DNA from 3 places in the Rhizobium sp. CC-YZS058 genome. Region 3 is predicted to be linked to each of the others. Evidence: riboswitches for the same ligand, from Rfam matches in the RefSeq annotation. Region 3 holds a riboswitch; each other region holds the start of a gene.
What was found. Region 3 has a riboswitch for thiamine pyrophosphate ahead of thiB (thiamine ABC transporter substrate binding subunit). Riboswitches for the same ligand answer to the same signal wherever they lie in the genome.

Region 1 (10,523 bases), 2.4 Mb from region 3:
CATTCCCCAACTCGCGGCAGCCAATCTGTCGGCCGGTTTCGGGTTTTCCATGCGTTTGATATAGGCGAGCGCGGCTTCGAACCGGCCGAGGAAGTAGCAGGCCCCGGCAGCGGTCCAGAGATAGCTGTCCGGGCAGAGCGGATTGAGGTCGATGGCGCGGGTGATCTTGTCCAAGGCGGCCTGCGGCCGCGCGCCATGCACCAGCGTATCGGCATGACTGTAAAGCACGTCGGCATAGTGCGGGCTGATCTTCTCGGCCGTGTCGAGCGCCTCCAGGCTTTCGTCCAGCCGGCCGCGATAGAGTTCGACGACGCCGAGCTCGCGATAGGCGGAGGCGAGCGCCGGGTTCTCGCGCACGGCCCGCAATGCCTGGCGCTCCGCGGTCAGCAGCAGGTCCTTGTCGCCGCGGGCGGTCAGCAGCCATTCGGTCATCAGCGCGCGGGCCATGCCGGCCATGGCCGGCGCGAAGCCGGCGTCGAGCTGCAGCGTCTCGCGCATCATCCGCCGGGCCTTGCGGATATCCTTGAGCTCGAGGCTCGAGAGAAACTGCGTGCCGCGCAGGAAGGCGACATAGGCATCGGGGCGACGCTGATAATCGAGATGATTGGCGCTGCTGGCTTCCATGCGGTCGGCGGTGGAGCGGGTGATGGCCCGGGCGATCTCGACACGCTGGGTCGCAAGATTGTCGACGGTCAGCGGGAAGCGGGCTGCCCAGATGATCTCGTCGCCGGGAACGAAGACGAGTTGGGCGAAGACGCTGTCATGCGAACGGCGGGTGTCGAGCGTGTAGGTGACCCCGTGTCGCTCCAGCAGCGCGGCCTTGTCGCCCGAGGCGCGGTAGCGCTCTGCCGTGAAGGGCGCGACGACCGAGACGCTGCGCAGCGAGCAGAGGCCGATGGTGATGTCTTCGATCAAGGCATTGACGAGGGCACCTGCCTGACGGGATTCACGCGCCTGATCCGGTGGCAGCAGGGCAAGGCGCGGCAGAACCGGCCGTGGCGGCTCTAGAGCGACGTCGTCGCCCCGCTCGGCGCGGGTCCGTTGTTCGTCGGAGAAGCTGCGGTTGTCCTGGCGGGCCGCGAATCCGGTCCATTCGGCCGGCGGCGGGGAGGGGCTGAGGCCGGGATAGGTGAAGGGCGAGGCGCTGGAGGGCGGCGTGATGAGGCTTCGGCCAGGGACAGGCTTTGCGTCAGGCAGCGCCGAACCATCGGTCGCTTTGCCGAGGACGGGCGGGACGTTGGCATCCCTGCCAGGGGACGCCGAGAAAAGCGACAGTGCCGACCGGACTGGGCTGCCGGCGGGGCGGGCGGCGGCGGACAGGCCTTGCAGCGCCTGGCGTACCTCCTCGTCGGCCGGGTCATGCACGAGAAGGGGAACGGCCGCGGCCTGCAGGGCCTCATCGCCTGCCGCGCCGCGATGGGCGGTCAGGCACTGAAAGAAGCAGGTGCGCAGCAGCAGAAGATGAGTCGTGCGGACGCCGGTGATCCAGTGCTCGATCGCCGGCTCGTGGCGAAGATCGCGATCGAGGAAGCCGCGCGAAACTGCCCCGGTCAACCAGGCGAGCCGAGCCACCGGCCGGTCTGCCGTCGGCATCAGGTCGAGGTCGCAGGACAACATGGCCGCGTTGCGCCGAAGGCGGGCGCCCTCCGCGATGACGACTGGGGTCTCGCCGAGTGCCAGCCGCATGCGGCGAAGCGCCGAGCGCAGATTGGTATCGGCCGCTTCGTCCTGGGCATTCGGCCAGAGAAGATTGGCGAGGTCCCGCCGATGGCGGGCGCCGTCGGGCTGTGTGCAGAGAAAGGCGAGGAGCAGAAGAACCTTGTCGGGGCAGCTGACCGCTGCCCCGCTTGCGTTCCTAAGCGTCAGTTCCCCGAGCGTGATCAGCCTGAAGCTCATCGCCGCCGGCTCTGCGACGCTGGTCATCTTCGGCTCCTCCCATGCTGCCGGCGAGCGACTTGGTCAGCGCGACGATCGACTGGCGGACTTTCGTATCGGTGATGGCGAAGAAGGCGCGGTTGAGTTCCATGCCTTCCTTGGTGCTGACAAATCCTGCAACATCCTGCGCTTCGCCCAGGCCGCCTTCCTTCTCCGGCTCGCCGCCATTTTCGAAGAAGAAGCTGATCGGCACCTTCAGGACGTCGGCAATATGCTGAAGGCGGCTGGCGCCGACGCGATTGGCGCCCTTCTCGTATTTCTGGACCTGCTGAAATGTAACGCCCAGCTGTTCGGCAAGCTTCGTCTGGCTCATGCCGAGCATCAGGCGGCGAAGGCGGATGCGAGAACCGACATAGACGTCGATCGGATTACCGGGAATGAGTGGCATAGGGGCCTCTGTAGGGTTCTGTCAGAACGCAGTGAATGATGCTGGAGCGGATTGACTTATGCAACCGGACCTCATCTGTTCGACACGTCCTCAGACTAGTTATTTTTGCTAGTGCTGAAATTCTGGTAAGTGTCTACGTACATTATCGCCCATCGTAAATGGGCTTATGCCTCCACCGTATCATTATTTTCAGTATATGCGCAATTTTGCACGCTGCGTCCTGACGTTGCACAAACGGACCATGATGTCAAAGGTCTGAGCGCCGAAGATCGCAAAGTGGTAAAACAGCGCTGACCAATTCGCGTTCAGTACGCGGTTCAACCTGTCGATACAGTGTCAGGGTTGCGGAAAAGCCGGTTGGATCGCTGAGTGCTGCCGGCGCCGCGGTCGCTCCGCCGTAGATTCGTTCGTGTTCAATTACGCTTCAAGGCCGAACGCAGGGGGAGGGGAATAAGAAGCAAGGACGAACAAACGTCTGGTCTCGGCCGATCAGACTTCTCCCGTGCCATCACGAGGGGACGAGAGGCAGAGCGGGCCGGCCTTTCCTGACGCCGGATGTCGATCGGGGCCGACAGGCCTGGCGTTGGGCGGCCTGCCGATGCCAGCCGCCATGGGGAAGGGGATCAGTGGCTGGTCCGCTCGCGCGCTTCGCGAATGGCGGCGAGGATCTTTTCGCCCGGCTTGGCGGAGAGGGCCGCCACGCGAACCCGCATTTCCTCACGCGCGGCTTCAGCCCGCCGGCGCGATGCTTCGCCCTGGGCCAGAAGCATGCGCACGCTCTCGCGAATTTCGATCTGCTCTTCCATCTCGACCTCACTGCTTGACCGTCAGCCGGCGGATCGATGCCGCCGTTCGGCCCTTGCCATCCATTCCTCGGATGCCGTCAAAGGCTTGGAAGACCGAATCGCCCCCGGAACCGGGGCAGGGAACTTGTGCCGGGGGCGTTCGATCTGTTCCCTATATGTTCTCTTATCCACAGCTTGTCAACAGGCTGGCCACCGTGGCATTGCCGGAATTGGGCATGCGCCGTGAGGTTGTAACCTGCTGTCAACCAAACGCGGCAATCTTGTGGCTGCGGTAGGGAACCGGAAAGAACCGAGCCTCTATGGTCGCATTCGAAACCGGAACGTCATCATGCAGTTGAGTCTCTTCACACTCTATACGATCGGCCTCGGAACGCTGGCCGTGGCCGCCGTGATGACGATCTGGGAACGCCACTTCAATTCCGAGCGCGCACGCGAGCTGACCTTCTGGACCATCGGCTATGCGATCATGGGGCTTGGGTGTGCGCTGCTTCTCGGCAGGCCCACCTTGCCCATGGTCGTCAGCCAGGGCGTGACCAATATCCTCATCGTCAGCGGTTATCTGCTGCTGCTGGCGGGCGCCATGCCGTTTGTGGGTGTGCGCCTGCCGCGGACCGTGCTGGTCATATCCTGTGTCGTCGGCGTGATCTGGCTCTTCGTCGGGCCGCTTCTCTCCTACGCGGCCTGGAGCGCGGTCGGCAGCTTCTTCATCGCCATCCCCTGCTTCACGCTGGCGCTGATGCTGGTCTTGAACGGCACGACCGGAACCACGCGCTCCTGGGTCCTGGCATCCGTCGTCTTCGGCCTGCACGGCATGGTCTATCTGGCGCGCGTCGTCGTCATCCCCTTCGCCTATTCGCTGAACCAGCAAGGCGTTCTCGACAGCGTCGCCCTGTTCACCATGTTCGAAGGCGTGCTCTTTTCCATGGCGGCGCCGATGGCGCTTCTTTCCCTGACCCGCGAGGAAAGCCGCCACCTGCTGCTCCGCGCCTCGCAGACGGATTTCCTCACCGGGCTCGACAATCGCCGCGCCTTCACGCAGCGCGCGACGCCCGTCATCGCCGCCCATTCGGCGGATGCGGGTTCCGCGCCCCTGCTCGTGCTCTTTGATCTCGACAATTTCAAACAGATCAACGACCGCTACGGCCATGAATCCGGCGACCAGGTGCTGACGATCTTCGCGCGCGTTGCAAAAGACGTCCTCAGTCAAGAGGACTGCGTCGCCCGCATGGGGGGCGAGGAGTTTGCGGCACTGCTCGTCGGCCGGGATCTCGCCACCGCCCAGCAGCTTCTCAGAACAATTGCCGCCCGCTTTACGGTGGAGGTTCTCGCCGAAACGGCCGTGACCCGCCATGTCACCTTCAGCGCCGGGCTGGTTGCTGTCGGCACCGACGATACGCTGCGCTCGCTGATGACCACGGCGGACCGGCTGCTCTACCGCGCCAAGCAGGCTGGCCGCAATCGCGTCGAAACGGAGCTCGACCCCCCGCTGCCCGGCGAAGAGGAAACCGAAGTTCCCGCCTATCCGGCAAGGGCCGCCACCGGCTGACGCTCGGATCAACAACACGAACGCCGTGCGGGAACGATCCGTGTGAGGCGACGCCGGAGCATCCGGTGGATGCCCGGTTGACATCATCGCCTTTTCCCGCCACTCCTTGGCTCTTCCGAGGGGAGCACCGGACGGTGCTGAGATGGGCGTGGAGCCTGGACCCTTGAACCTGATCCGGGTCATACCGGCGTAGGAACGGAAACAGGCGCTTCGGTGATGCACCTTCCCCCGTCTTCGCTTGCTCGGATCTCCATGATGTGTGTCAGGAGATCGTTGATGTGTGCTGCCGTCCCGCTTTTCGCCTTCCGCCGATCCCGCCGCCAGCCAGAGCGTTGATCCGCCATGCAGGCGCGGCATGCGGCGCTCGGCCTCCTCGGTGTCCTCGCTCTTTGGCAAGGAGCAGTCGCGGCAAGGCTGCTGCCCTCCTATGTGCTGCCGGCGCCCGCCGCGGTGGCGGCAACGCTGTGGCGGCAACGGGACTTCCTCCTCGACCAGACCGCGATCACGCTCGGCGAGATCGGGGCCGGGCTCGTGCTCGGCAGCCTGTTCGGTGCAGCGGTCGCCTTCGGGCTCGCCGCCTGTCCCCGGATCGGGCGCATTGCCTGGCCGATGCTCGTGGTGCTGCAGGCCTTTCCCGTCTTCGTGCTGGCGCCGATCCTCGTTCTCTGGCTCGGCTTCGGCATGGCCTCCAAGGTGGCGATGACGCTGATCATCATCTTCTTCCCCGTCGCCTCCGCCTTTGCCGACGGGCTCAACCGCACGCCGCCGGCCGTGCTCGATGCGGCGGCGCTGACGGCGGCAAGCCCGTTCCAGGTCTTGACCCGCCTGCGCGTGCCGCTGGCTCTGCCGAGCCTCGTCTCCGGCCTGCGGGTCGCCGCGCCGCTCGCCCCGCTCGGCGCCGTCGTCGGCGAATGGGTGGGCGCCTCCGGCGGCCTCGGCTTCGTCATGGTGCAGGCCAATGCGCGCATGCAGGCCGACATGGTCTTTGCCGCCATGGCGCTGCTGGCGCTCCTCTGCGTGGTCCTGCGCCTCGCCATCGACCGGCTGACCGCCGGTCTCGCCCCCTGGGCGCGCGAAACCCCACCCACATCCGACTGACAGTTTTAGGAAAATTCGATGCCCCGACCGATCCTGCGCCTTCTTGCAGCAGCCGTTCTCCTGACAGCGACCGCTTTGGCAAGCGCCCCGCCTGCCGCTGCAGCGGACAGGCTGACCGTCATGCTCGAATGGTTCGTCAACCCCGATCACGCGCCGTTGGTTGTGGCGCAGGAGAAGGGGTTCTTCGCGCAGGAGGGCCTGGAGGTCACGCTGGTGCCGCCTTCCGATCCCTCCTCCGTGCCGCGGCTCGTTTCGGCTGGCCAGGCCGAGATTGGCCTCCACTACCAGCCGAGCCTCTATCTCGATCGCGAAGCCGGGCTGCCGCTGAAACGGTTCGGCACGCTGGTCGAAACGCCGCTCAACACGCTGACGGTGCTGAAGGACGGCCCGATCAAGGGCATTGCCGATCTCCAGGGCAAGACGATCGGCTTCTCGGTCTCGGGCTTCGAGGATGCGCTGGTCAAGCGCATGCTGACGGCCGCCAATGTCGATCCGGCCACCGTCACCTTCGTCAATGTCAATTTCGCGCTCACCCCCTCGCTGATCGGCGGCAAGGTCGATGCGACGATCGGCGGTTATCGCAATTTCGAGCTGACCCAGATGCGGCTCGAAGGTCATGAGGGGCGCGCCTTCTTTCCCGAGGAGAACGGCGTTCCGGCCTATGACGAACTGATCTTCGTCACCCGCGATGATCTGATCAACGATCCGCGCCTGCCGCGCCTCCTGGCGGCGGTGGAAAAGGCAACGATCTACCTGACCAATCACCCGCAGGAGTCGCTTGATCTGTTTCTGAAGGCCTATCCGGCCCTCGACGATGCGCTCAATCGCCAGGCCTTTGCCGACACGCTGCCCCGCTTTGCCAAGCGCCCCGCGGCGCTCGATGCCGCGCGCTACCGGCGCTTCGGGACCTTCCTGGTCGAGGCAGGCCTTCTGAAGGCAGCGCCTGACATCGCCTCGCTTGCCGTGGAGCTCGGCCGATGACGGGCATCCTTACGGGCCGACAGGCGGCCGAAATCCTCGAACGGCTGCGAACCCGGCGTCCGCGCGTGCATTGCCTGATGAACACGGTGGTCCAGAAGTTTACCGCCGACGGCATTACGGCGGTCGGCGGCATTCCGTCGATGACCGCGTCGCCCGAGGAGATCGAGGACTTCGTGGGACGTGCCGATGCGCTGACCGTCAACCTCGGCACGCTGGATGCCGGCCGGCGGGCGGTGATCCTGACGGCGGTAGAGGGCGCGGCCGCGCGCGGCATTCCCTGGGTGCTCGATCCGGTCCATTGCGACTATTCGCAAAGCCGGCTCGCCTTCGCCCGCCTGCTGATCGAGCGCGGCCCGAGCGCGGTGCGCGGCAACCGGGCGGAGATGGCGTTGATCGGCGAGCGCTCCGACGGCCTCAGCATCACCACCGGACCGGCGGACCGGCTTCGCGAGGGTGCCCGACTGATCGACGTGAAGAACGGCCATGGCCTGATGGCGGCGGTCACCGGGACCGGATGCCTGTCTGGCGGGGTGATCGCGGCCTGCATGGCGGTGGAGCCCGATCCCTTCACGGCGGCGGCCGCCGCTCTGTCGATCACGGGTGTGGCGGCCGAACTGGCCGCGGAAAGCGCATCCGGCCCCGGCAGCTTCGGCACGGCCTTGCTGGACCACCTCTATTCGCTCGATGGGCAGACGCTGGAGGCGCGGGCGCGCTATGCGGCAGGACAATCTGCGGCAGGACGATTTGTGGCAGGACAGGGAGACGCAGAATGACGACGGTCGATTTCCGGCTGAATGCGATCGTGGACGGATCGCTCGCCGATGTGGCGGATCTGGCCGTCCTGGCGGCCGAGGCCGTACGGGGCGGCGCGACGCTGGTCCAGTATCGCGACAAGCAGGCCTCGTCCCGCCGCATGGTCGAGCAGGCGGTGGCGATCCGGGCGGCGATCGAGGGACGTGGCGTGCCGCTGCTCATCAATGATCGTGTCGATGTGGCGCTCGCCGCCGGGGCGCACGGGGTGCATCTGGGTGCCGAGGATCTGGAGGCGGAAACGGCCCGGCGGCTGCTTGGCCCCTTCGCGATCATTGGGCTGACGGTCAAGACGGAGCAGGACGCGCAGCATGCCGCGGCCGCGCCGATCGATTACGCCTGCATCGGTGGCGTCTTCGCCACGGCGTCGAAGGTCAATACGAATCCGCCGCTCGGTCTCGACGGCTATCGCGCGCTGCGCCGGGGCCTCGCGGAGAAACGGCCCGACCTGCCGGTCGGTGCCATTGCCGGCATCGACCTCAACCGGGTGGCGCCTGTCATCGCCGCCGGGGCGGATGGCGTGGCGGTCATCGCCGCCCTGTTCCGCTCGGGAGACGTCGTCGGCACGGCGCGTGCCTTCCGGGCTGCGGTGGATGCGGCGCTTGCGGAGCGCGGCGCATGACGGCGATCGCTCTCACCATTGCCGGCTCGGACAGCGGCGGCGGCGCCGGCATCCAGGCCGACCTCAAGACCTTCTCGGCCCTCGGTGCCTATGGCGCGAGCGTCGTGACCGCCATCACTGCGCAGAACACGCGGGGCGTAACCGGCGTCGAGGACGTTTCGCCCGCCATGGTCGCAGCGCAGATGGACGCCGTGTTCGGCGATCTGCGGGTGGATGCGCTGAAGATCGGCATGGTCTCGCGCTGCGCGACGATCGAGGCGATCGCCGAGGGACTGGCGGGCTTTGCCGGTCCGGTGGTGCTCGATCCGGTGATGGTCGCCACCTCCGGCGACCGGCTGCTGCAGGAAGAGGCGATCGAAGCGCTGCGAACCCGGCTGGTGCCGCGCGCGGCGCTGGTCACGCCCAACCTGCCGGAAGCCGCCCTGCTGACAGGCCTGCCGATGGCCGAAAGCGAGGCGCAGATGATCGCCCAGGGCGAGGCGATTCTGGCGCTCGGCGCTGCCGCGGTGCTGGTCAAGGGCGGGCATGGGGCAGGGCCGGACAGCACGGACATCCTGTTGAATGCCGAAGGCCTGCGCCGCTTCACGGTGCCGCGCATAGAGACCCGGCACGACCACGGCACCGGCTGCACGCTGGCAGCCGCCATTACCGCAGGCCTTGCCCGCGGCAAGGGGCTGACCGCTTCGGTCACGGCAGCCAAGGCCTATCTGACCGCTGCGCTCGCTGCCGGTCGCACGCTCGGCATCGGTACGGGGCGAGGGCCGGTGCATCACTTCCATGCCTGGTGGTCGGCCGAAGACGGTGCCGCCTGACCTCTCCGGTGCGACCCGCCTGGGATCGCATCTTGCCGCCGGGCCAGGTGGCGCTGTAGCGTCCCGGCCGAACGAACAGGGAGAGACCGACATGGCGGACTATGGTGCGCAGGACATGGCGCAGACGCTGGCGCGCGTCCTCATGCGCCGGCCGGGGCCGAGCCTTTCGAAAGCCGATCCTGCCGCCTGGCATTATGGGCCGGGTTTCGACGCGGTAAGCGCGGCCACCCAGTATGAGCAGTTTGCCGGCCTCGTCGCCCGTTCGGGCGCGGAAATCCTCTGGATCGAGGACCGGGGGGATTGGCTCGCGGATGCCATGTTCACCTGCGACCCCTCGCTCGTGACCCGGGAGGGCGCGGTTCTGCTGCGCATGGGCAAGGCGGCGCGGGAGCGCGAGGTCGCGCTGCACGAGGCCGCCTACAAAAAGGCCGGCATCCCCATTCTCGGCCGCATCAAGGCGCCGGGCACGGTGGAAGGGGGCGATTGTTTCTGGCTGGACGCGCAGACGCTGATCGTCGGCCGCGGTTTCCGCACCAATGAAGAGGGAATCGTGCAGCTGGCCGATATCCTGGCGCCGCTGTCCATCGACGTGCTGAGCTACGACCTGCCGAGCTGGAAGGGCGAGAGCGCCTGCCTGCACCTTCTGTCGCTGATCAGCCCGCTGACGCGCGACACGGCGCTCGTCCATTCGCCTCTTCTGCCGGCGGCGCTCTATCAACTGCTTGAGGAATGGGGCCTGGCGCTGGTCGAGGCGCCGGAGGACGAGTTCCGCGCGAGCCAGGGCCTCAGCCTCAACGTGCTGCCGACAAGTCCCGGCGCTGTCATCATGATCGACGGCTATCCGAAGACCAAGGCCGCTCTCGAAGCTGCAGGCTGCACGGTCTCGACCTTCGCAGCCGATGCGCTCTGCATCGCCTGCGAGGGCGGGCCGACCTGCCTCGTTCGACCGGTGCTGCGCGAGGGGCTGTAAGGCGCCCGCCGACCGGCGCGCCCGCCTGTTGCCCCGCAATTGCGTCAATCTTCGGTAACTATGCGAAGACTGGGCATCCGCTCTTAACAGAGATGTAGCCCATTCCCGTCATCATCGAGAAAACGGGAGGGGCGCGGCCCATCATGACGAGACTGTCCAAGTTCTTTGCCTGGCTGATGATCGATACGCAGCAATCGGATCTTGCGGCAGCGCAGTTGATCGAGCTGCAGCGTCAGGTTCCGCTTCTCTATCTCCTCCTGACCGTCAATGCCGTCGCCGTCGCCTATACCCACCGCGACATTGCGCCCTGGGCGCTGACAGTTGCGGTGCCCTTTGTTCTTGTGTCGATCTGCGTGGTGCGCACGCTCGTCTGGCTTGTCCGCCGGCATCAGAAGACCGACCCGCGCGATGTCGTTGCAAAGCTGCGGCGCACCGTGCGGCTGGCCGGGATCATCGCCGTCGCCTATATCACCTGGTCGCTGGTGCTGAACGAATATGGCGGTCCCTACGAACAGGGCCATGTGGCGATCTTCATCGCCGTCACCGTGATCGGCT
Region 2 (10,523 bases), 840 kb from region 3:
TCGCCCACGACACGGGCGAGGAGATCGCCTATGCCGATCTGCCGGATCTCGAAAAGCTGATGCTGCATCGCCTCGCCGAGCTCGACGAGCTGGTGCGCAAGGCCTATGACGACTTCGACTTCAAGCGCATCACCCGGGCGCTGACCGATTTCGCCAATGTCGAGCTGTCCGCCTTCTATTTCGACATCCGCAAGGACACGCTCTATTGCGAGGCGCCATCGAGCCTCAAGCGGCGTGCGGCGCTCCACGTCATCCGCAAGCTCTTCGATTGCCTGGTGCTGTGGTTCGCGCCGATGATCCCGTTCACGACCGAGGAAGCCTGGCTCTCGCGCGACCCCTCTGCCGTGTCCGTTCATCTCGAACAGTTCCCGGCCATTCCGGCCGAGTGGCGGAACGAGGCGGTGGCCGAGACCTGGCGCAAGGTGCGCACCGTGCGGCGCGCCGTCACCGGCGCGCTGGAGATCGAGCGCAAGGACAAGCGCATCGGCGCCTCGCTCGAGGCCGCACCGACTGTTCACATCGACGATCCGGCGCTGCTTTCGGCCCTCGATGGCCTCGATTTCGCCGAGATCTGCATCACCTCCGGCATCACCGTGCTGGCGGGACAGGGTCCGCAGGCGGCCTTCCGACTGGAGGATGTGCCGACGGTCGCCGTCGAGCCGACGCTGGCGGCAGGCACCAAATGCGCCCGCTCCTGGAAGGTGACGACCGATGTCGGCAGCGATCCGGCGTTCCCCGATGTCTCGGCCCGCGATGCGGCGGCGCTGCGCGAGCTCGGCTACGGCGCCTGAGGGCGCCGTGATCAGCGGCAGCTCTGCCGGGTCAATTGCGCTCCTGCGCATAATCCGGTAGATCTGCCTGAAATTCGGCGGATTTCTCCGCCAAGGGGACGAGAGCGGACAGGCGGGGCGCGCGTGGTCCGCGGGCAAGGGGCTCGGGGCAAGGGGCACTGGGCAGAAGGCTTGGCTGGAAGGATTTCATGCGTATGACACGACAGTTTCGGGCCGGTGCCGGCCTCGTCGCGGTTCTCGTCGCGGGCCTGACCCTCACAGGCTGCATCGGTGGCCCAACCTACGGAACGGACAAGACCGCCGGCGAGCAGCTGATGGACGACATCGGCTCTTCGGTCAGCATGGAGTCGGGCGCGCCGAAAAACCTGAAATACCAGCCGCGGCCCGGCCTTGTCCTGCCGCCGGCCCAGGAGCGCGTCGCCCTCGTCGCGCCGCAGAAATCGGCCGTGGCCGACAATCCGGCCTGGGTGGAAAGCCCGGAGGAAACGCGCCAGCGCCTGCGCGAAGAGGCAGACGCCAACAAGAATACGCCCGGCTATGTATCGCCGCTCGCCAAGGCCTCGGCCAATGGCCGCCAGCTGACGGCGGCTGAACAGACGGAGGCCTATCGCGAAGCCCGCCGCCTGCAGATGGGCGCCTATTCCGACCAGCGTCGGTCGCTGTCGGATCCGCCGCTCGCCTATCGCCAGGTGCCGGAAGAGGCCATGGCCGATCTCGGCGAGCCGGAGCAGCAGAAGGAGCGCGAGCGCAAGAAGGCCGCGCAGATCCAAGGCAGCGGCAAGCAGTGGTGGCAGATTTTCTAAGCGCATGACTTCATCACCGTCTTGCCTGCGCCTGCGCCGCGCGACCCCTGCGGACGCACCGACCATCCTGCGCTTCGTTCGGGAACTTGCCGAGTATGAGCGCGCGTTGCACGAGGTCGAGGCGACGCTCGACAGCGTCACCCAGTCGATCTTCGGCGAAGGCTCGATCACGCAGGCGCTCATCTGCGAGCGGCTTTGCGATGCCGCGCCGGCAGGGAACGAGCAATCTCCCGGACAGGCGGAGCCGATCGGCTTTGCCGTCTGGTTCTTCAGCTATTCCACCTGGCTCGCCCGCAACGGTCTCTATCTCGAAGACCTCTATGTCACGCCCGAAGCGCGCGGCGCCGGCGCCGGCCGCCTGATGCTGCGCGAACTCGCCCGCATCGCGGTCGCCGAAGGCTGTGGCCGTTTCGAGTGGAGCGTGCTCGACTGGAACGAACCCGCCATCCGCGCCTACAACGCCATCGGCGCCGCCCCCCAGAGGGAATGGATCCGCTACCGGCTCGACGGCCAGGCGCTGAAGGATTTCGCTGAAGGCTGAGCGAGGGATCATCGTCTCGACGCCGGTGCCGCGGCCTTTTGGTCGCCTCCTGTCTTCAGGCCTCTTGCGGCCGCGCTCACGCGGTTCCCCTGCGGCCGTCTCACCACGATCTTGACATCCTCCCGCTCGCTCGGGCAGTCTTCCCCCATCACCAGGGGAGCCCCGGCAGGGGGCTGAGAAACTGCCTGAGCGCGCAGTGACCCGTTGAACCTGATCCAGTTCATGCTGGCGGAGGGACGGTGCAGCCATCTCGGGCCGAGCGCGCAGCGCGTGCCGCCTTCGTGGTATCATCCTCTTGCGGCAGGAACGGGTCTCCTTTTGGTCGGAGCCTGCACCATGCGCCTGACGATGATGCCGCGATCGAACGAGCCATCGCACCCTGCTTGCCCGCTTCCCGTCCTTCCTCTCGCTGTCGCAGGATGGCCGGCTCTGGCCGTCTCTCGCAGGCAAAAGCCATGAGCGTCGTCGTTCGGGGTGCGGGCGTCGCCGGCCTGGCTGCGGCGCTGGAGCTGGCGCGTCACGGACTTCACGTGACGGTGGTCGAGCGTCGTCCCGCCATCGGCCTCGGCGCCTCGCATTGGGCCGGCGGCATGCTGGCGCCGTTCTGCGAAGGGGAGGTGGCGGACCCGAGCGTGGTGGAGCGTGGCCGCACGGCCGCCGCCTGGTGGGAAGCGGCAGTGCCCGGTTCGGTCACGCAGCGTGGCACGCTCGTCCTCAGCCACCCGCGCGACCGGGCAGATCTTGCCCGGTTCGCTGCGCGGACCACAGGCCATCGCCGGGTGGAGGCTGCGGCAATCGCGGCGCTGGAGCCCGATCTCGGCCATCGCTTCGATACGGGCCTCTTCTTCGAGACCGAGGCGCATCTCGATCCGCGCAAGGCGCTGCAGGGGCTCCACGATGCCGCCCTGCGACAGGGCGTCCGCTTTCTCTTCGGTCAGGAGGCCTTGCCGGGCGGAAAGGACGAGGTCGTGGTCGATTGCCGGGGACCGGATGCCATCGGCGGGATCGCCGGGCTGCGCGGTGTCCGCGGGGAAATGCTGATCCTCGAAACCCGCGACATCACCCTGTCCCGCCCCGTCCGCCTCCTCCATCCGCGTCATCCCCTTTATCTGGTGCCGCGCGGCGGGAGCCGCCTCATGGTCGGCGCGACGATGATCGAGACCGAGGATGCCGGCCCTGTGTCCGTCCGCTCGATGATGGAACTGCTGAACGCTGCCTATGCGCTGCATCCCGCCCTTGCCGAAGCGCGGATCGTGGAGACCGGCACCGGCGTGCGCCCGGCCTTTCCCGACAATGTGCCGCGCCTGGTCGAAACGGCCGAGGGCTTTGCGCTGGCCGGCATGTATCGCCACGGCTTCCTGCTTGCCCCGGCACTCGCCCTGGAGCTTGCGGCGCGCCTGACCGCTTCCCGCATGACGACAGAAAGGAAAACGGCATGATCCTGACCGTGAATGGAGAAACCGTGGACTGCGCGGTCGACCGCCTGGCCGCGCTGCTCACCGCACTTGATTTCGAGGGCGACTGGCTGGCGACCGCCGTCAATGGCGAACTCGTCCACCGCGAAGAGCGTGCCGCCCATCCTCTCAGGCCGGGCGACCGCATCGAGGTTCTCTCGCCGATGCAGGGAGGCTGAGATGACGATCACGCTCTATGGCGAGACGATCGCCTCGCGGCTGCTGCTCGGCACGGCAGGCTATCCGGCGCCGGCCGTGCTCTCGGAGGCGGTGCGGCGGTCGGGGACGGGCATCGTCACCGTGTCGCTGCGCCGGGAAATGGCCGGCGGGCGGCAGGGCGGCGCATTCCTCGGGCTTATTCGCGAGCTGGGCGTGCGCGTGCTGCCCAATACGGCCGGATGCACCAGCGCGCGCGAGGCGATCCTGACGGCGCAGATGGCGCGCGAGCTGTTTGCGACCAACTGGATCAAGCTCGAGGTCATCGGCAACCACGACACGCTGGCGCCGAACGTCTTCGAGCTCGCCGAGGCGGCCCGTGTTCTCGCCGCCGATGGCTTTCAGATTTTTCCCTATACGACCGACGATCTGGGTGTCGGCGAGACGCTGCTCAACGCCGGCTGCGCGCTGCTGATGCCGTGGTGCGCACCGATCGGCAGCGCCATGGGGCCGCAGAATTGGACTGCGCTCAAAGCCATGCGCGCCGCCTTTCCCGAGACGGTGCTGATCGTCGATGCTGGGATCGGGCGTCCCTCGCATGCGGCGGCGGTGATGGAGCTCGGTTATGATGCGGTGCTGCTCAACACTGCCGTTGCCGGCGCGGCCGATCCCCCGGCCATGGCCGAAGCCTTTGCCCAGGCGGTCGCGGCCGGCGCCTGCGCCTACCGCGCCGGCATGCTGGAGCCGCGCGACATGGCCGTGCCGTCCACGCCGGTGATCGGCCGGGCGCTCTCTCTTTGCCTGAAGGGTGACGGTTCGCCGTCCCGGTCACCGCCGCGCGGCGAAGAAGTCCTTGAGGATGCGGGCCGCCTCCACCTCGCCGAGGCCGGAATAGACCTCGGGCGCGTGATGGCAGGTGGGCTGGTGGTAGAAGCGGGGGCCGTGGTCCACCGCGCCGCCCTTTGCGTCCTCGGCGCCGTAATAGAGCCGTCGGATCCGGGCGAAGGAAATGGCGGCGGCACACATGGCGCAGGGTTCCAGCGTCACGTAGAGATCCGCCTCGGTCAGCCGCTCGCTGCCCAGCGCCTGCGCGGCGGCGCGAATGGCTTCGACCTCGGCATGCGCAGTCGGGTCGGAGCGCTCGCGCGTGCGGTTGCCGGCGGCCGCGATTACGGCGCCGTCCACGACGATGACCGCGCCCACCGGGACTTCGCCCCGTGCGCCGGCCGCGCGTGCCTCGCGCAAGGCCACGTCCATGTAACCGCCGGTCCCGACCATCCCTTGCGCGCCGATTTCCTCTTAACCCTTTGGCCCCGACCTGATAGGAGAGCCGAAAAGGCAGGCAACACAAATGACATCCAAAGACAAGCCCCCGCGCGGCGCCGCATCCGGCCGCCCCACCGGCAGCAAATCCTCCGGCTTCAAGCCCTCCCGCTCCTCGGCGCCCAAGGGCGAAGGGCGCAATGCGTCCGGCTCCGGCAAGCCCGGTGGCGGAAGTTTCGGCGCCGGCAAGTTCGGCGCTGGCAAGGCCAGGGCCGGTTCGAGCGGCGAGAGCAGGGGCGAGGCCCGTTCGGAAGGCCGCAGCCGCGATACGAAGCCCGATTTCGCCAAGCACGGCGCAGGCAAGCCCGGCGCAGCCAGGCCGCCGCGGTCGTTCGGCGCTGCCCGCGAAGATCGCGATGAGACGCGGGCACCGCGTCCGCGCTTCGACAAGGCGGACGGCAAGCCGGCCCGGGCCCGCAAGGCCGAGACGCTCGCCACCAGCGAGGATGCGCCGCAGCGCATCTCCAAGATCCTGGCGCGCGCCGGGGTCGCCTCGCGGCGCGATATCGAGCGGATGATCATGGAAGGCCGCGTGGCGCTGAACGGCGTCGTGCTGGAGACCCCGGTCGTCAATGTCACGCTGTCCGACCGGATCGAGGTGGATGGCCAGCCGATCCGTGGCATCGAGCGGACCCGCCTCTGGCTCTATCACAAGCCTGCCGGGCTGGTGACCACCAATTCGGATCCGGAGGGGCGGCCCACCGTGTTCGACCGCCTGCCGGACGAGCTGCCGCGCGTGCTCTCGATCGGCCGCCTCGACATCAACACCGAAGGCCTGCTGCTGTTGACCAATGACGGCGGTCTGGCGCGGGTTCTGGAGCTGCCTTCCACCGGCTGGCTGCGCCGCTACCGCGTGCGCGCCCACGGCGCCGTCGAACAGGCGGACCTCGACAAGCTGAAGGACGGCATCGCCGTCGACGGCGTGCTCTACGGCTCGATCGAAGCGACGCTCGACAAGGTCCAGGGCTCGAATGTCTGGATCACCATGGGCCTGCGCGAAGGCAAGAACCGCGAGATCAAGAATGTGCTCGGCGCGCTCGGCCTCGAGGTCAACCGTCTGATCCGCGTGTCCTACGGGCCCTTCCAGCTCGGCGAAATTCCGGAAGGCGCGGCGCAGGAAATCCGCGGCCGCATGCTGCGCGACCAGCTGGGCCCGCGCCTGATCGAGGAAGCCAAGGCCAATTTCGAGGCGCCGCTCTTCAACGATTCCCCGGCCGTGACCGAGGAACAGGCCGATGCGCCGCCGACCCGCAGCGCCGGCCGCGAGCGTTCGAGCTTCCGCGAGGATGACGGCGACCGCCGCGAACGCCTGCGCGCCCGGCTCGATACCAGGCCGGACGCCGGCCGGGGAGGCCGGGAAAGCAGGGATGCCGGCCGGGGAGGCCGCGACGGCAAGGATGCCGGCTGGAAGAGCCGCGATGCCCGCGACGGCGGCCGGGGTGGCCGCGATGGTGGGCGGGACGAAGAGCGGTTCGAGGCGCGGCCGAAGCGCCAGCCGGCGCAGCGCAAGCGCACCGCCAATGTCTGGATGGCGCCCGGCGCACGGCCTGTCTCCGAAAAGCGGGCCGAAGGGGAGGCCGCGGAAGCGCCGATCCGCCGCGACCAGACCGATGGCGTGCCGCGCGGCAAGCGCTATGGCCGCACCGCGGAGGGCCAACTGACCAAGGGCGCCCGCAAGTTCGATCCCGATCGCAAGACCGAGGATCGCGCGCCACCGCGCCGCACGCCGCGCGCGGCGCGCACCGTCGATTCCGAAGGCGAATGGATCAGCGCCAGCACGCCGGCCCCGCGCGACGAGGGCGGTTTCGGCCGAGGCAACCGTGAGGGCGGCGCCGGCAGGGGCGCCCGCGAGGGCGGTTTCGGCAAAGGTGGTCGCGAGGGCGGCTTCAGCCGCGGCGGCCGCGAGGGTGGCTTCGGCGATCGCCCCTCCGGCGGCAGGAGTTTCGGAGACCGTGCTGAGGCTCCGCGCGGCGGCAGGGATCTCTCCGGCCGGCCCGCAGGCGGCAAGCCTTCGGGGGGCAAGAGTTTTGGCGAAAAGAGTTTTGGCGGCCGCCCGTCCGGGTCCAAACCGTCCGGATCCAAGCCGTTCGGGTCGAAGCCGTCGGGGTCGCGGCCTTCGGGCGGCAAGCCCTTTGGCGGCCGACCGGGCGGCGGCAAGCCGCGTGGGCGCGGGAACTAGGCGGCGATGCGGATCGTCGGCGGAAGCCTGCGGGGCCGCAGCCTTTCGGCGCCGGGCTCGGCCGATATCAGGCCGACCACGGACCGGACGCGCGAAAGCCTGTTCAACATCCTGAGCCACAGCTATCCCGACAGTCTGGATGACACGCGGGTGCTCGATCTCTTTGCCGGTACCGGCGCGGTCGGGCTCGAGGCTCTGTCGCGCGGGTGCCGACAGGGGCTGTTCGTGGAAATGAGCGCCGAGGGGCGGGGCCTGCTGCGCACGAATATCGAGGCGCTCGGCCTCACCGGGCGGGCGCGCATCTACCGCCGCGATGCCACCGACCTCGGCGGCATCGGCACGGTGGAACCCTTCCAACTGCTGTTCGCCGATCCGCCCTATGGGCAGGGGCTCGGCGACCGCGCGCTTGCCGCAGCGGCGCGCGGCGGCTGGCTGGTGGCGGGCGCGCTCGTGGTGCTTGAAGAACGGGCCGATGTCGTGCCGGCGCCCGGGCCCGGCTATCGCAGCCTCGATGATCGCCAGTTCGGCGACACCCGCATGCATTTCTACCGTTTCGAGCCGGCCTGAGCCGGACCGGCCAAGAAGGAGGCGGCGCATTACAGACGAGCAGGACCTCGGGCGCAGTTCCCCAGCCCCTCTCTCTCCAACCTCCGTCTCTTCAGTCTCATCCCCCGAGACGACTGCCTTTCTGGCTGCGCACATGGCTCCCTCCGCCACGCCGCACGCCACAGATCCGGCGCCCGCCGGCCGGCCTTCCGCCGATCAGGGGTCGGCGAGCCTTGCGCTTGCGCTCGGCTGCGGCGGGGCGCGGGGGCTTGCCCATATCCAGGTTCTCGAAGCGCTGGACGAGCTTGGCCTCCGTCCGGTGGCGATCGCGGGGGCCTCGATTGGCGCGATCCTCGGCGCCGCCTATGCCGCAGGTCTCACCGGAAAGGAGATCCGGGCGCTGGTGCTTTCCAGCGTAGCGCGGCGGGACCAGCTGATGGGCCGGCTGTGGAAGGCGCGGCCCACCCGCTGGGCGGAGATCGCCAGCGGCGGCTTCGGCTTCGGCCCCTATCATCTCGAACGCATTCTCCAAGGATTCCTGCCGGACAGCATCCCGCTCGATTTCGCCGGCCTGCGAACCCCGCTGACCATCGTCGCGACCGATTATTACGGCCAGTGCGAGGCGCACCTGATGACGGGAGATCTGCGCAAGGCCATCGCTGCCTCCGCGGCCATTCCCGGGCTTTTTCAGCCGGTGATGGTGGAAGGGCGGGCCATGGTCGATGGTGGGCTGCTCAATCCCGTTCCGTTCGATTGTCTGGCCGGGAAGGCGGAGATCGTTCTCGGTGTCGATGTCGTCGGAGGACCGGAAGGGCCGGGCGCCAATTCGAGGCGCGGGCAGGCAACGGGTGCGCCGGGCCGCCTCGATGCCATGTTCGGCGCCAGCCAGCTGATGATGCAGACCATCATTTCGATGAAGATGAAGGCATCGCCGCCGGACCTCCTGATCCGCCCCGCCATCAACCGGTTCCGCGTGCTCGATTTCCTCCGCGCCGACGAGATCTTTGCCGCAACAGTCGGCACCAAGGATGAGGTCAAGCGCGCGCTGGCTGCACGGCTGGAGCAGTAGCGGAGCCATGGTGTGGTCTGCACGAAACCGCTCGCCCGCAAACCCCCTCAGGCCTGCCGGCCAGAGGGGGTTTTATCACTCACCATAATAAGGAATCCACCCTGCCACCCCAGGGAGGCTTCCGGTGCAGGCCAGGGCGCCCGAACCGTCCACCTAGAGCGTGTACGGTCACCCCAAGATCACCGGACATACTCTTCGCTTTTGCCGTCTCCGCATTCTCCAACGCCGAAGCGATGCCGCTTCGGCTGGACATGTTCTAGCTCGCCGCAACGCCGGCGGCGATTTCCTCGTCGGGGCCGACGGTGGTGGCGGTTTCGCGCTTGGGCTTGATCAGCGGCTCCGGCTTGACCGGCTTGGAGTGCAGCTGGTCGTGGCCGCCGGTGAAGCCGTCGACGGCCTGGGCGGCAAGGCGTGCCTCGTCGCGGCGGCGGATGTCTTCCACGATCGCTGCCGTCTGCGCACTGCCGACGCCGAGCTCCTCCAGCGTCTTCTGGCCGAAGAGGAAGCCGGATTCCAGTGTTTCGCGCAGCTCGTAATCGACGCCGCGCGCCCGCAGCGACAGCGTGTGCCGCCGGTCGTACGAGCGGACGAACAGGCGCACATCGGGATAGTTGGCCTGCACGAGGTCGACGATCCGGTCGGTGATCTCGATATTGTGGGTGCAGATCGCCACGATCTTCGCCCGCTCGATGCCGGCCGCGCGCAAGACGTCCAGCCGGGTGCCGTCACCGAAATAGATGCGGAAGCCGAAGGTGGCGGCCTGGCGGACGCGGGTGGCGGAGTGGTCGATCACCGTCACATTTCGCCCGCCGGCCAGCAGGATCTGCGAGGCGATCTGGCCGAGGCGCGAGAAGCCGATCATCAGCACGTCGGCGCCGGCTCCCTCGAAATCCTCCTCGATTTCTTCCTCCTCCTCCGCTTCCGCCTCCATCAGCCTTCCCGCCAGCGCGGCGGCGGCGGGGGTCATGGCCATGGAGAGCGTGACGACGACGACCAGCAGCGAGGCGATGTCGGAGGAGAAGACGCCGGCGGCGGCAGCGGCGCTGAACAGAACGAAGCCGAACTCGCCGCCCTGCGGCAGAAGCAGCGCGATGCGCACCGCATCATTGTGCGGCGAGCCGGTGAGGCGGCAGAGCGCATAGATCACCAGCGCCTTGATGACGACGAGCAGAGGCACGGCGACGAGCACCAGCATCCAATTGGCTAGGATCACGTCGAGCTTCAGCGACAGGCCGACCGCCATGAAGAACAGCGCCAGCAGCAGGCCGCGGAAGGGCTCGATATCGGCTTCCAGCTCGTGGCGGTAGGAGGATTCGGCGAGCAGCACGCCAGCCAGGAAGGCGCCCATGGCCATGGAGAGCTGCGCCATCTGCATCAGCGTGGCCGCGCCGAGCACGATCAGCAGCGCGGCGGCGATCATGATCTCCCGCGCCCCGGTGCGCGCCAGGATCTGGAACACCGGATTGATGATGTAGCGGCCGACGACGACGAGGATCAGCACCGCGCCGACGGCAATGGCGAAGTCCTCGATCGGCGGCGTGGTGTCCTCTGGCGCCTGTTGGGCCAGAAGCGGGATCAGCGCCAGCAGCGGCACGATCGCCAGGTCCTGCAGCAGCAGGACGGAGAAGGAGCGCTGGCCGTAATGGGTGTTGGTGTCCCCT
Region 3 (10,523 bases):
GTTCTTGATCGGCGTGCGCGCCTGCTCCGGCTGGAACAGGAACTCCTTCATATAGCCGGTCACATGGCGCTGCTCGCCATTGACGAGCAGGGTCTCGCCGCGCCCGTCCGTCAGGTAATGCGCCAGCGAGGCCTCAAGGTCGAGATCCTCGCGGCGCTGGTCGAGGGTGGCGATCTCCAGATTGGTGCCGAGCTTGACACTGCCCTCATCCGGCGCCAGCTGGCCGGTCAGCATCTTCAGAAGCGTCGTCTTGCCTGCCCCGTTCGGGCCGACGAGACCGATGCAATCGCCGCGGTGAACGCGGATGGAGAAGGGCGAAACGATGGTGCGCGGGCCGTACTGCTTGGTGATCTTCTCGGCCTCGATCACCAGTTTGCCGGATTCCTGCGCATCCGAGACGCTCGCCTGCACCGTGCCCTGCGGCCCCTTGTGGCCGCGATACTGGCTTCTGAGATCCTGGAGCGCGCCGAGCCGGCGCATGTTGCGCTTGCGGCGTGCCGTCACGCCATAGCGCAGCCAATGTTCTTCCCGCTCGATCTGCTTGCCGAGCTTGTGCTGTTCCAGCTCTTCGGCCTCCAGCACCTCGTCGCGCCAGGCTTCGAAGAAGGCGAAGCTCCTGTCGAGCCTGCGCGAACGGCCGCGATCGAGCCAGACCGTGGCGGTCGAGACCTTTTCGAGGAACCGCCGGTCGTGCGAGATCAGGATCAGCGCCGAGCGCGTCTTCAAAAGCTCGCCTTCCAGCCATTCGATGGTCGGCAGATCCAGATGGTTGGTCGGCTCGTCGAGCAGCAGGATATCCGGCTCCGGCGCCATGACGCGGGCCAGCGCCGCGCGCCGCGCCTCGCCGCCCGACAGGGAAGCCGGGTCTTCCTCGCCTGTGAGGCCAAGATGCGAGAGCAGATAGGCGACCCGGTACGGATCATCCCCCGGTCCGAGGCCGGATTCCGCATAGGCCTGCACCGTGCGATGTGCGCCGAAATCCGGGGCCTGTTCCAGATAGCGCACGGTGGCCGAGGGGTGGCGGAAGACCTCGCCCGATTGCGGCTCCACCATGCCGGCCGCCACCTTGAGCAGCGTCGACTTGCCGGAGCCGTTGCGGCCGACCAGGCAGAGACGGTCGCCCGGCTCGAGCTGCAGGCCGGCACCGTCGAGCAGCGGGGTTCCCCCGAAGGTCAGCACGATGTCGTCGAGTTTCAGAATGGGTGGTGCCATGGTCAGGCTCCCGTCATGTCAAAGGGCCGGGCGAGCAGAAGCGCGCGGCCGGCGTTAAGCGTTAGGGTCACAGGCCCTTCCGCCACGTTGGAAATGGTCCGTGATGCCCCGAAGGGCAGGTCAAAGGCAGACAGCGGATAGCGGGCGCCGGCGATCGAGAGGCCGTTCAGCGCATCGAGCCCGAGCACGGAGAAGAGTGAGCCCTGGGGCAGGTCGACCGAGAGCCGGCCGTTCATCACCGGATAGGCTTCCTCCTCTCCGCTCGTCAGCAGCACCGCGATGCCGCGTTCGGCGAGCTCTACGGCATGCATGAGATGCATGAGCGCATGGTCGCTGCGCTCGCCGCCAAGCGCACCGACGAGGATCAGCCGGCTTGCCCCGCGCGCAAGCGCTGCGGCAACGGCGATCTCGCCATCCGTCTCGTTCTTGGCAGGCGGGTAAGGCTCGCGCGGCACGGCGTGGTAGGCGGCGCCCAGCGCTGTCGGCGTCGAGTCGAAATCGCCGATCCAGACCTCCGGCCTCAGGCCGAGTGCTGCCGCATGGCGCATGCCGCCATCGGCGGCAATCACGCGCGCGCCGGCAAGCGCTGCGGCAAGCCGGTCGGTCACGGTGACGGGGCCGCCGAGAAGAATGGCGAAGGGACTGTCGGTCATCGCACCGCCATAGCGCGAAGCGTGGCCTAGGGCAAAGGGCGATCTTGTCAAGCGCGGGCGCCCCGTCTACATCTCGCCTTGCTCTAACGGGGTGCCTTTCGGTTTCGAAGGGCTGAGAGGCCGCCTGGCCAACCCGCGGAACCTGATCCGGCTAACACCGGCGGAGGGATTAGACGCAGGCGCACCGCCGCTCTTTCCCCTTTGACGACGAACGAGAGAAGGAGACATGCGATGCGTGGCCGATGGCTGACTTCCCTGACCCCCGTTCTGGCGCTTGCGGCGCTCGGTCTTGCGACCGGCCCGGCCGCCGCCGAGGACAAGCGGGTGACCGTCTACACCTATGAGAGCTTCACCAGCGAATGGGGCCCTGGCCCGAAGATCGCCGCCGGCTTCGAAAAGACCTGCGGCTGCACGGTCGACTATGTCTCGGTCGCCGATGGCGTCGAGCTGCTGACCCGATTGAAGCTTGAAGGCGCCTCCTCCAAGGCGGATGTGGTGGTCGGTCTCGATACCAATCTTGTGGCCGAGGCCAAGGCGACAGGCTTCTTCGCGCCGCATGGCCTCGACGCAGCCGCACTGAAGGTTCCCGGTGGTTTCTCCGACGAGACCTTCCTGCCCTATGATTACGGCCACTTCGCCTTCGTCTACGACACGCAGACGCTGAAGACGCCGCCGAAGAGCCTGAAGGAGCTGGTCGAGGGCGATGCGTCGGAGAAGATCGTCATCGAGGATCCGCGCACCTCGACACCGGGTCTCGGCCTGCTGCTCTGGGTCAAGGCGGTCTATGGCGATGAGGCGCCGGCGGCCTGGGCGAAGCTGAAGGACCGCGTGCTGACGGTGACGCCCGGCTGGTCGGAGGCCTATGGCCTGTTCACCAAGGGCGAAGCGCCGATGGTGCTCTCCTACACGACCTCGCCGGCCTACCATATGGTGGAGGAAAAGACCGACCGCTATCAGGCGGCCGCCTTCTCGGAAGGCCATTACATCCAGATCGAGGTGGCAGGCCTGACCAAATCCAGCCACGACCCGGCGCTTGCCAAGGCCTTTCTCGCCTATCTCACCGGCAGCGAAGCGCAGACCGTTCTTCCCGTGACCAACTGGATGATGCCGGTCGCGACACCGGCCTCGCCGCTGCCGGACGCCTTCTCCAAACTCGTATCACCGGAAAAGACGCTGCTGATCCCTTCCGAAGACGTTGCGAAGAACCGCAAGGCCTGGGTGGATGAGTGGCTGGCGGCCATGAGCCGGGGCTGACGCCCTTGGCCCGTTCGCCGCACCCTTCCGTGCCGCAGCGGACGGCGGGCCGGCTGACGGTGGTGTTCGGCGTGGGGGCGCTTGCGGCCATCGCACTCTTCGTCCTCGTGGCGCTCCTGTCGCTCGGCCTTGCCACGCGGGACGAGGCTCGAGGCGGCGGGCTTTTCGATACCTATGTGCTGAACGCCGCGCGCTTCACCGTGCTGCAGGCGACGCTCTCGACGGCGCTGTCCGTTCTGCTCGCCGTGCCGGTGGCGCTGGCACTTGCCCGGCGGCGGCACTTCCTCGGCCGCGTCTGGCTGTTGCGGCTGATGGCCCTTCCGCTTGGCCTGCCGGCACTCGTGGGCGCCCTCGGCCTTCTCGGCATCTGGGGCCGGCAAGGGGTGATCAACCGGGTCTTCGAGCTGCTCGGCCTCGGTCAGCCGCTGTCGATCTACGGGCTGCAGGGGATCGTGATCGCCCATGTCTTCTTCAACCTGCCGCTGGCCGTGCGGCTGATGGTGGCCGGACTCGACCGGATACCCGGCGAATACTTTCTGCTTGGCGCCAATCTCGGTCTCTCCCGACTTTCGCTGCTCCGCTTCGTCGAGGGGCCGGTGCTGCGCGCGCTGATGCCGGGCATTGCCGGGCTCATTCTCATGCTGTGCGTCACCAGCTTCACGCTGGTGCTGACGCTGGGCGGGGGTCCGGGCGCGAGCACCATCGAGGTTGCCATCTACCAGGCGCTGCGCTTCGACTTCGACCCTGGCCGCGCGCTCAGCCTGGCCCTCGTCCAGCTGGCGATGACGGGCCTTCTGCTAGCCGGTCTGTCGCGTCTGGGCAGGCCGGCGCTGGCAGAGGCGACCGGCGGGCGGATCCAGCGCCGGTTCGACGGCGCGACGGCGGTGGCGAAGATCGGCGATGGCGCGGTGATCGCGCTTGCTGCGGTCTTCGTGGCCAGTCCGCTTGCCGCCGCGGTCGATGCAGGACTTCGCGCCGATCTCGGCCGCCTCGCGCGCGATCCGATGGTCCACCGTGCGACCATGACCAGCCTGACGATGGCAACCGCATCGGCACTTCTCGCCGTGCTCTCGGGCCTCGCCATGCTCAAGGCGCAGCAGGTGCTCGCCGCGCGGCGCGGTCGCCGGGCAAATGGGTTTGGACCCGCGCGGCTGATCGGCCTCGGCGTGTCCGCCGCGAGTTCCCTCGTGCTGCTGGTGCCGCCGGTCGTGCTCGGCGCAGGCTGGTTCCTTGCCCTGCGCCAGATCGGCGATGGGGCCGCCTTTGCGCCGGCCGTCATCGTCGCCATCAATGCGGTCATGGCCCTGCCCTTCGTCACCCGCATCCTCGCCCCCGCGCTCTTGACCCATGCCGCGCGAACCGGGCGGCTGGCGGATAGTCTCGGCCTGCATGGCTGGAGCCGTTTGGCACTGATCGACTGGCCGGTCCTGCGCAGGCCGATCGCCATGGCCCTTTCCTTCGCCGCCGCCCTGTCGCTCGGCGATCTCGGCGCCGTGGCCATTTTCGGCTCGAACGAGCTCATCACCCTGCCCTATCTTCTCTTCAGCCGCATGGGCGCCTATCGCAGCATGGACGCGGCGGGACTGGCGCTTCTGCTCGGTCTCGTCTGCCTTCTGCTGACGATGATCGGCACCGCACGCAGCGACACGGACCGTCCATGACCCCGCCTGCTCTTCCCGTCTCCCCCATCCCGGGCGCACCGACTCCGAATGTGCCGGCCTTGACCTTGAGCGAGACCCGCATCCGGTTCGCCGCCACCGAGCTTCGCTTCGACACGCAGATCCCCATGGGCTCGCTGGTCGCGGTCGTGGGTCCATCCGGCTCCGGCAAGTCGACGCTGCTCAATCTCGCAGCCGGGTTCGAACAGCCGGACAGCGGCCGGGTGCTCTTTTCCGATCGCGACATGACGGCGCTCGGCCCGGCCGAGCGCCCGGTCTCCATCGTCTTTCAGGACCACAACCTCTTCGCCCATCTGGATGTCGCCACCAATGTCGGCCTCGGCATCGATCCGGCGCTGCGGCTTCGCCCGGATGACCGGCAAAGGATCGCGGCCGCTCTGTCGGCCGTCGGTCTCGATGGCTTTGAAGGTCGGCAGCCGCCGACGCTGTCCGGCGGCGAACGCCAGCGGGTGGCGTTGGCCCGCGCTCTCGTGCGGCGGCGGCCCATTCTCCTGCTCGACGAGCCCTTCGCCGCCCTTGATCCCGGCCTTCGGCGGGAGATGACGGCGCTGATCCTGGCGCTGCACCGACGCGAGGCGTTGACGACGCTGATCGTGACGCACCATCCCGACGACGTGGCGGCGCTGGCAGACGCGGTCCTCTTCCTGTCCGACGGCCGCATTCTGCTGCAGGAGGAGGCAGGCCGGTTCCTGTCCCGTCGCGCGCCCCCGGAGGTAGCCCGCTTTCTGGGCAGAGCGGCGGAGCAAGGCTGAAGGATCTTGCCGTCTGCCACAATTTGACCGCCCGCCTGTGGCACCCGCGAAGGCGGATCGAGAGGGGTCCCGTTGCTGTTACACAACGCGGCAAGTATTTCGACGCGGAACGCTGTTCATCTCTCCCGCGAATCCGTTAAGCGGAAGCCTTGCGAAACGGGCGGCGGACAGAGGGCGCAGGCGGACAGCGACTGCGCCGCGCGGGACATGGGCTGAAGGCATGAACGACACCAGGCGGAGCAACCGCGAGCACAGGATCGGAGCAGGGGTTGCAGGCGCATTTGCGCGCACTCCGCGCCGGCTCGCGCAGCTGCTTGCCGGTCTCTCGCTCCTGACGCTTGCCAGCTGCACGACGGCCATCGAGCAGAGCTACGAACCGAGCGTCGCCCCGTCCTCCACGCCGCAGATCGTCGACGAGGTACAGAAGAACGATCCGCGCGCGCAAATGGGGGCGCGCGAGCACCCGCGCATCGTCGCCAGCTATGGCGGCGAGTACAAGGACGAGAAGACCGAGCGTCTTGTTGCCCGGATCACCGGCGCGCTGACCGCGGTGTCGGAAAACCCGAACCAGTCCTACCGGATCACGATCCTCAATTCGCCGGCGATCAACGCCTTCGCGCTGCCCGGCGGCTATCTCTATGTCACCCGCGGCTTGCTGGCGCTCGCCAATGACGCCTCGGAGGTGGCGGCCGTTCTTTCGCATGAAATGGCGCATGTGACCGCGAACCACGGCATCCAGCGCCAGCAGCGCGAGGAGGCGGAGGTGATCGCCAGCCGCGTCGTCTCCGAGGTGTTGTCGAGCGACCTCGCCGGCAAGCAGGCCTTGGCACGCGGCAAGCTCAGGCTTGCCGCCTTTTCGCGCAACCAGGAGCTCCAGGCCGATGTGATCGGCGTGCGCATGCTGGGCGAAGCCGGCTACGATCCCTATGCCGCGGCGCGTTTCCTCGATGCCATGGCCGCCTATGCGCGCTTCTCCTCGGTCGATCCCGATGCCGACCAGAGCCTCGACTTCCTGTCCAGCCATCCGAGCGCGCCGCAGCGCGTGGATCTCGCCCGCCGCCACGCCCGCGCCTTCGGCGCTGAAGGGACGATCGGCGATCGTGGCCGCGACTATTATCTCGACGGCATCGACGGTCTGCTGTTCGGCGACAGCCCGCAGGAAGGCTATGTCCGCGGCCGCACCTTCCTTCACGGCAAGCTCGGCATCCGCTTCGACGTGCCGGAAGGGTTCCGGATCGACAACAAGGCCGAGGCGGTTCTCGCCACCGGCCCCGGCGACATCGCCATCCGCTTCGATGGCGTCGCCGATACGGAAAAGCGCAGCCTGACCGATTATATCGGCAGCGGCTGGGTGACCGGGTTGAAGCCGGACACGATCCACGCGATCGACATCAACGGGTTGGAAGCCGCAACGGCGCGGGCCTCGGCCGAGCGCTGGGACTTCGACGTCACCGTCATCCGCATCGACAGCCAGATCTATCGCTTCCTGACTGCGGTGCCGAAGGACATGCCGGCGCTCGAACCGACGGCGGACATTCTGCGCGCCTCCTTCCGACGCATGACGCCGCAGGAGGTCGCGTCGCTGAAGCCGCTGCGGATCCGCGTCGTAACCGTTGGGCCGAACGATACCGCCGCCACCCTTTCGGCCCGGATGCTGGGGACCGATCGCAAGCTCGACCTGTTCCGCATGCTGAACGACCTGCAGATGGCAACCCCGCTGCGGCCGGGCGACCGCGTCAAGATCATCACCGAGTAACGCCTCTGCGAACGAGGAAAGCCCGCCGATTGGGCGGGCTTTCGGGGCAGGGAAGGATGTGGCGGCGCCGGTCAGTGCGCGGTGAGCGCCAGCTCGGGCGCCTGGGCAACAAGCGCAACTTTCAGCTTTTCCAAGGCGCGGGTTTCGATCTGCCGCACACGCTCTTTCGAAATGCCGAGATCGGCGCCGAGTTCTTCGAGCGTCGCGCTGTCTTCGGACAGGCGCCGGGCACGGATGATCTTCATTTCGCGGTCGTTCAGGCTTTCCAGAGCGTGGCCGAGCCAGGTGCGGCGGCGCTCCTGGTCGATCATGTCGGTCACCTGTTCGTCCGGCAGGGGTGCCGCACAGGCGAGCAGGTCCAGCCGCTCGCCGCTGTCGGATTCGCCCGAAGAAATCGGCGCCTGGAGCGATGTGTCGCTGCCGGAAAGCCGGGCATCCATCGTCTGGACATCAGCCAGGCTGACGCCGAGCGCGGTGGCGATTTCCTCATGCACGGCGCGTGCGGTCAGTTGACGGTTTCCTTGGGCGAGCTTGGCGCGCAGGCGCCGCAGGTTGAAGAACAGCGCCTTCTGGGCCGAGGAAGTGCCACCACGCACGATCGACCAGTTGCGCAGGACATAATCCTGCATGGAGGCGCGGATCCACCAGGTGGCATAGGTGGAGAACCGCACATCGCGACTCGGCTCGAACCGGGCGGCGGCTTCCAGAAGCCCGATATGGCCTTCCTGCACGAGATCGCTCATCGGCAGGCCGAAATGACGGAACTTGGCCGCCATGGAAATGACGAGACGCATATGCGCCATGGCGATCTTGTTGCGGGCCTCCTGGTCGTGATTGTCCTTCCAGGCCTGGGCGAGTTCCTGCTCCTCGCTGCGCTCCAGATAAGGAGCGGCCATGGCGATCTTGATCATGCGACGATCTGCCGAAAGATTTTTCATGAGAGAACTCCATGGCGAGCTCCGGATGCGCATCCGGGCATTGCGAAACGGGAAGAAAAAAACGAGACGACATTGGATGCGTCGCTGGCGCGTGGCGCCGACCCGGAAAGACCGGGGTTCTGCAGCTTGACCTTGGGTGGCTTGACCTGCACGCGAGACGCCCTATCTGGCTTTTCATCGACAGAGACGACCCTTGCGGCAGCTCCGGCTCGGTTTCGAATATCGGCGCCAACGGACGGCGCGCAGATACGTGTTTCGAGACCCAACGTCCTCCAACGCACGTCCCCGGCAAAAAGTTCCGGGCGCTCTCCTGCTTTTCGCTGGCCCCTATTCCTGTGTGCGGCGGTGACCGGCACGTTTTGCGGCTTGATGGAGTGGTTAAGACTGCGTTAACATTCCCCTACCCTGCTCTTCGCCGCCATGACGGCGCGACACGGGCGGCAGGCGGAATGGAAGGTTACGGGCAATGAAGACCCTGTCGATCGAGGTTCGTTATGCCGAGCCCAAGGACGCCGCCGAAGTGTCCGAAGTCCACCGCCAGTCCTGGCTGCAGGCCTATGCAGGGCTGATCCCCCATACGCCGCTTCACCAGATGGTCGCGCGCCGCGACGAACGCTGGTGGCGTAAGGCAACGCGTGGCCCGGCCACGCTGCTCGTGGCGGAAGTTGCGGGCGTCATTGCCGGCTACGCGACTGTGGGTCTCAATCGCGCACGCGCACTGCCGCAAGAAGGCGAGATCTACGAACTCTATCTCCGGCCGGAATATCAGGGCATTGGCCTCGGGCGGCTGCTGTTCGGCGAAGCGCGTGGCCTGCTGCGGTCGCTCGGCTGCCGGGGGCTGGTGGTCTGGTGCCTGGAAGACAGCCATATCGCAGACCGCTTCTTCCGCACCGCCGGTGGCAGCGACATCTGCGAGGGAATGGAAGATTTCGGCGCGACGCAGCTGAAGAAGATCGGCTACATCTGGGACTAGGGCCCACCTGACTTTTCTGCCCGCGTGTTGACCAAAACGTGAGATTCCTTGACCGCGGCAGGCCCCGCATATTGCGCCGCACCTTTTTTCCCTTTATCCGACCTGCAGTCCAAAACCGCCAGAGATGGGGCCCTCATGCGTATTGATGCAATTTCGATTGGAAAGAACCCGCCGGAAGATATCAACGTCATCGTCGAAGTTCCCGTCGGCGGACATCCGATCAAGTATGAGATGGACAAGGACGCCGGCACGCTGGTGGTCGATCGCTTCCTCTATACGCCGATGACCTATCCCGGCAATTACGGCTTCGTGCCCCACACGCTCTCCGACGATGGCGACCCGATCGACGTGCTGATCGCCAGCACCCGTCCGCTCGTGCCCGGCTGCGTCATCAATGTCCGCCCGATCGGCGTGATGATGATGGAAGACAATTCCGGCAAGGACGAGAAGCTGATCGCCGTGCCGAACTATCACCTGACGAAGCGCTACGACAAGGTGAAGGAATATACCGACCTGCCGGAAATCACCCTGCAGCAGATCGAACACTTCTTCGAGCACTACAAGGATCTGGAACCCGGCAAGTGGGTCAAGATTTTCGGCTGGAAGGATTCCACGGTTGCCCGCCAGCTGATCGTCGAAGCGATCGATCGCGCCAAGTCGGCAAAGTAAGTCAGAACAGCTCTTGTGCCTGTGATGGGCCGCAGTGTCGCGCGACGCTGCGGCCCTTTCTATTTCTGCGCCTTGCCGAAACCTTTGCCAGTTCCTCCTGCGCCACCCCTATCGGTCGATCCGCGTCGAGAGGATGATGGAGGAAAGCGTCTTCTCCACGCCGTCGAGGCTGCCGATCCGGTCGATGACGGCGTCGAGCGCGCTGATCGACGGGGCGGCGAGAATGGCGATGAGGTCGAAGCTGCCGCTGACGGAGTGGAGCGCACGGACCTCGCGCAGCGCATCCAGATCGCGGGTAACCTGCGGAAGCGCCTTGGTCGCAAGCGTGATCAGCACATGCGCCTTGACGATACCGTGCTCCGCCTCTTCCGAAAGCCGGACCCCATAGCCCGCAATAACACCACTCGCCTCCAGCCGCTCCAGCCGCGCCTGAACGGTGGTGCGAGAGAGATGTAGGCGGCGGGCCAGCATGGCCACCGGCATGCGCGCATTCTCTGCCAGAAGATCAAGCAACTGACGGTCTGCGGCACTGATCGTCGTCATGCATAACCTCATCGTCGAATTGACCAGAAAATTCCTTCTATCTGCGCAGATTCGCGCTGCATTTCAACAGATGCTTGAGTGACACTGGTGGCTT

Region 1: linked by a shared signal. The riboswitch ahead of U8330_RS06430 (ABC transporter permease) and the one ahead of thiB (thiamine ABC transporter substrate binding subunit) in region 3 are both predicted to bind thiamine pyrophosphate.
Region 2: linked by a shared signal. The riboswitch ahead of U8330_RS13745 (FAD-dependent oxidoreductase) and the one ahead of thiB (thiamine ABC transporter substrate binding subunit) in region 3 are both predicted to bind thiamine pyrophosphate.

What each region holds. Positions count from the first base shown of each region.
Region 1 covers NZ_JAYESJ010000001.1:1,329,871-1,340,393, forward strand. Annotated here, with positions in the region: gene U8330_RS06410 (hypothetical protein) at 1-1,923, opposite strand, end outside; gene U8330_RS06415 (helix-turn-helix transcriptional regulator) at 1,856-2,323, opposite strand; gene U8330_RS06420 (hypothetical protein) at 2,947-3,129, opposite strand; gene U8330_RS06425 (GGDEF domain-containing protein) at 3,458-4,675, shown strand; TPP riboswitch at 4,784-4,888, shown strand; gene U8330_RS06430 (ABC transporter permease) at 5,018-5,773, shown strand; gene U8330_RS06435 (ABC transporter substrate-binding protein) at 5,804-6,754, shown strand; gene U8330_RS06440 (hydroxyethylthiazole kinase) at 6,751-7,527, shown strand; gene thiE (thiamine phosphate synthase) at 7,524-8,186, shown strand; gene thiD (bifunctional hydroxymethylpyrimidine kinase/phosphomethylpyrimidine kinase) at 8,183-8,998, shown strand; gene U8330_RS06455 (dimethylarginine dimethylaminohydrolase family protein) at 9,090-9,968, shown strand; gene U8330_RS06460 (putative bifunctional diguanylate cyclase/phosphodiesterase) at 10,112-10,523, shown strand, end outside.
Region 2 covers NZ_JAYESJ010000001.1:2,850,445-2,860,967, reverse strand. Annotated here, with positions in the region: gene ileS (isoleucine--tRNA ligase) at 1-791, shown strand, start outside; gene U8330_RS13755 (hypothetical protein) at 980-1,594, shown strand; gene U8330_RS13750 (GNAT family N-acetyltransferase) at 1,599-2,135, shown strand; TPP riboswitch at 2,279-2,390, shown strand; gene U8330_RS13745 (FAD-dependent oxidoreductase) at 2,591-3,574, shown strand; gene thiS (sulfur carrier protein ThiS) at 3,571-3,768, shown strand; partial or broken gene U8330_RS13735 (thiazole synthase) at 3,770-4,537, shown strand; gene U8330_RS13730 (nucleoside deaminase) at 4,574-5,023, opposite strand; gene U8330_RS13725 (pseudouridine synthase) at 5,097-7,247, shown strand; gene rsmD (16S rRNA (guanine(966)-N(2))-methyltransferase RsmD) at 7,254-7,814, shown strand; gene U8330_RS13715 (patatin-like phospholipase family protein) at 7,948-8,862, shown strand; gene U8330_RS13710 (monovalent cation:proton antiporter-2 (CPA2) family protein) at 9,119-10,523, opposite strand, start outside.
Region 3 covers NZ_JAYESJ010000001.1:3,694,201-3,704,723, forward strand. Annotated here, with positions in the region: gene U8330_RS17685 (ABC-F family ATP-binding cassette domain-containing protein) at 1-1,212, opposite strand, end outside; gene U8330_RS17690 (thiamine diphosphokinase) at 1,215-1,865, opposite strand; TPP riboswitch at 1,943-2,051, shown strand; gene thiB (thiamine ABC transporter substrate binding subunit) at 2,097-3,119, shown strand; gene U8330_RS17700 (thiamine/thiamine pyrophosphate ABC transporter permease ThiP) at 3,173-4,780, shown strand; gene U8330_RS17705 (ATP-binding cassette domain-containing protein) at 4,777-5,550, shown strand; gene U8330_RS17710 (M48 family metalloprotease) at 5,771-7,306, shown strand; gene U8330_RS17715 (RNA polymerase factor sigma-32) at 7,378-8,244, opposite strand; gene U8330_RS17720 (GNAT family N-acetyltransferase) at 8,711-9,217, shown strand; gene ppa (inorganic diphosphatase) at 9,353-9,886, shown strand; gene U8330_RS17730 (Lrp/AsnC family transcriptional regulator) at 9,995-10,429, opposite strand.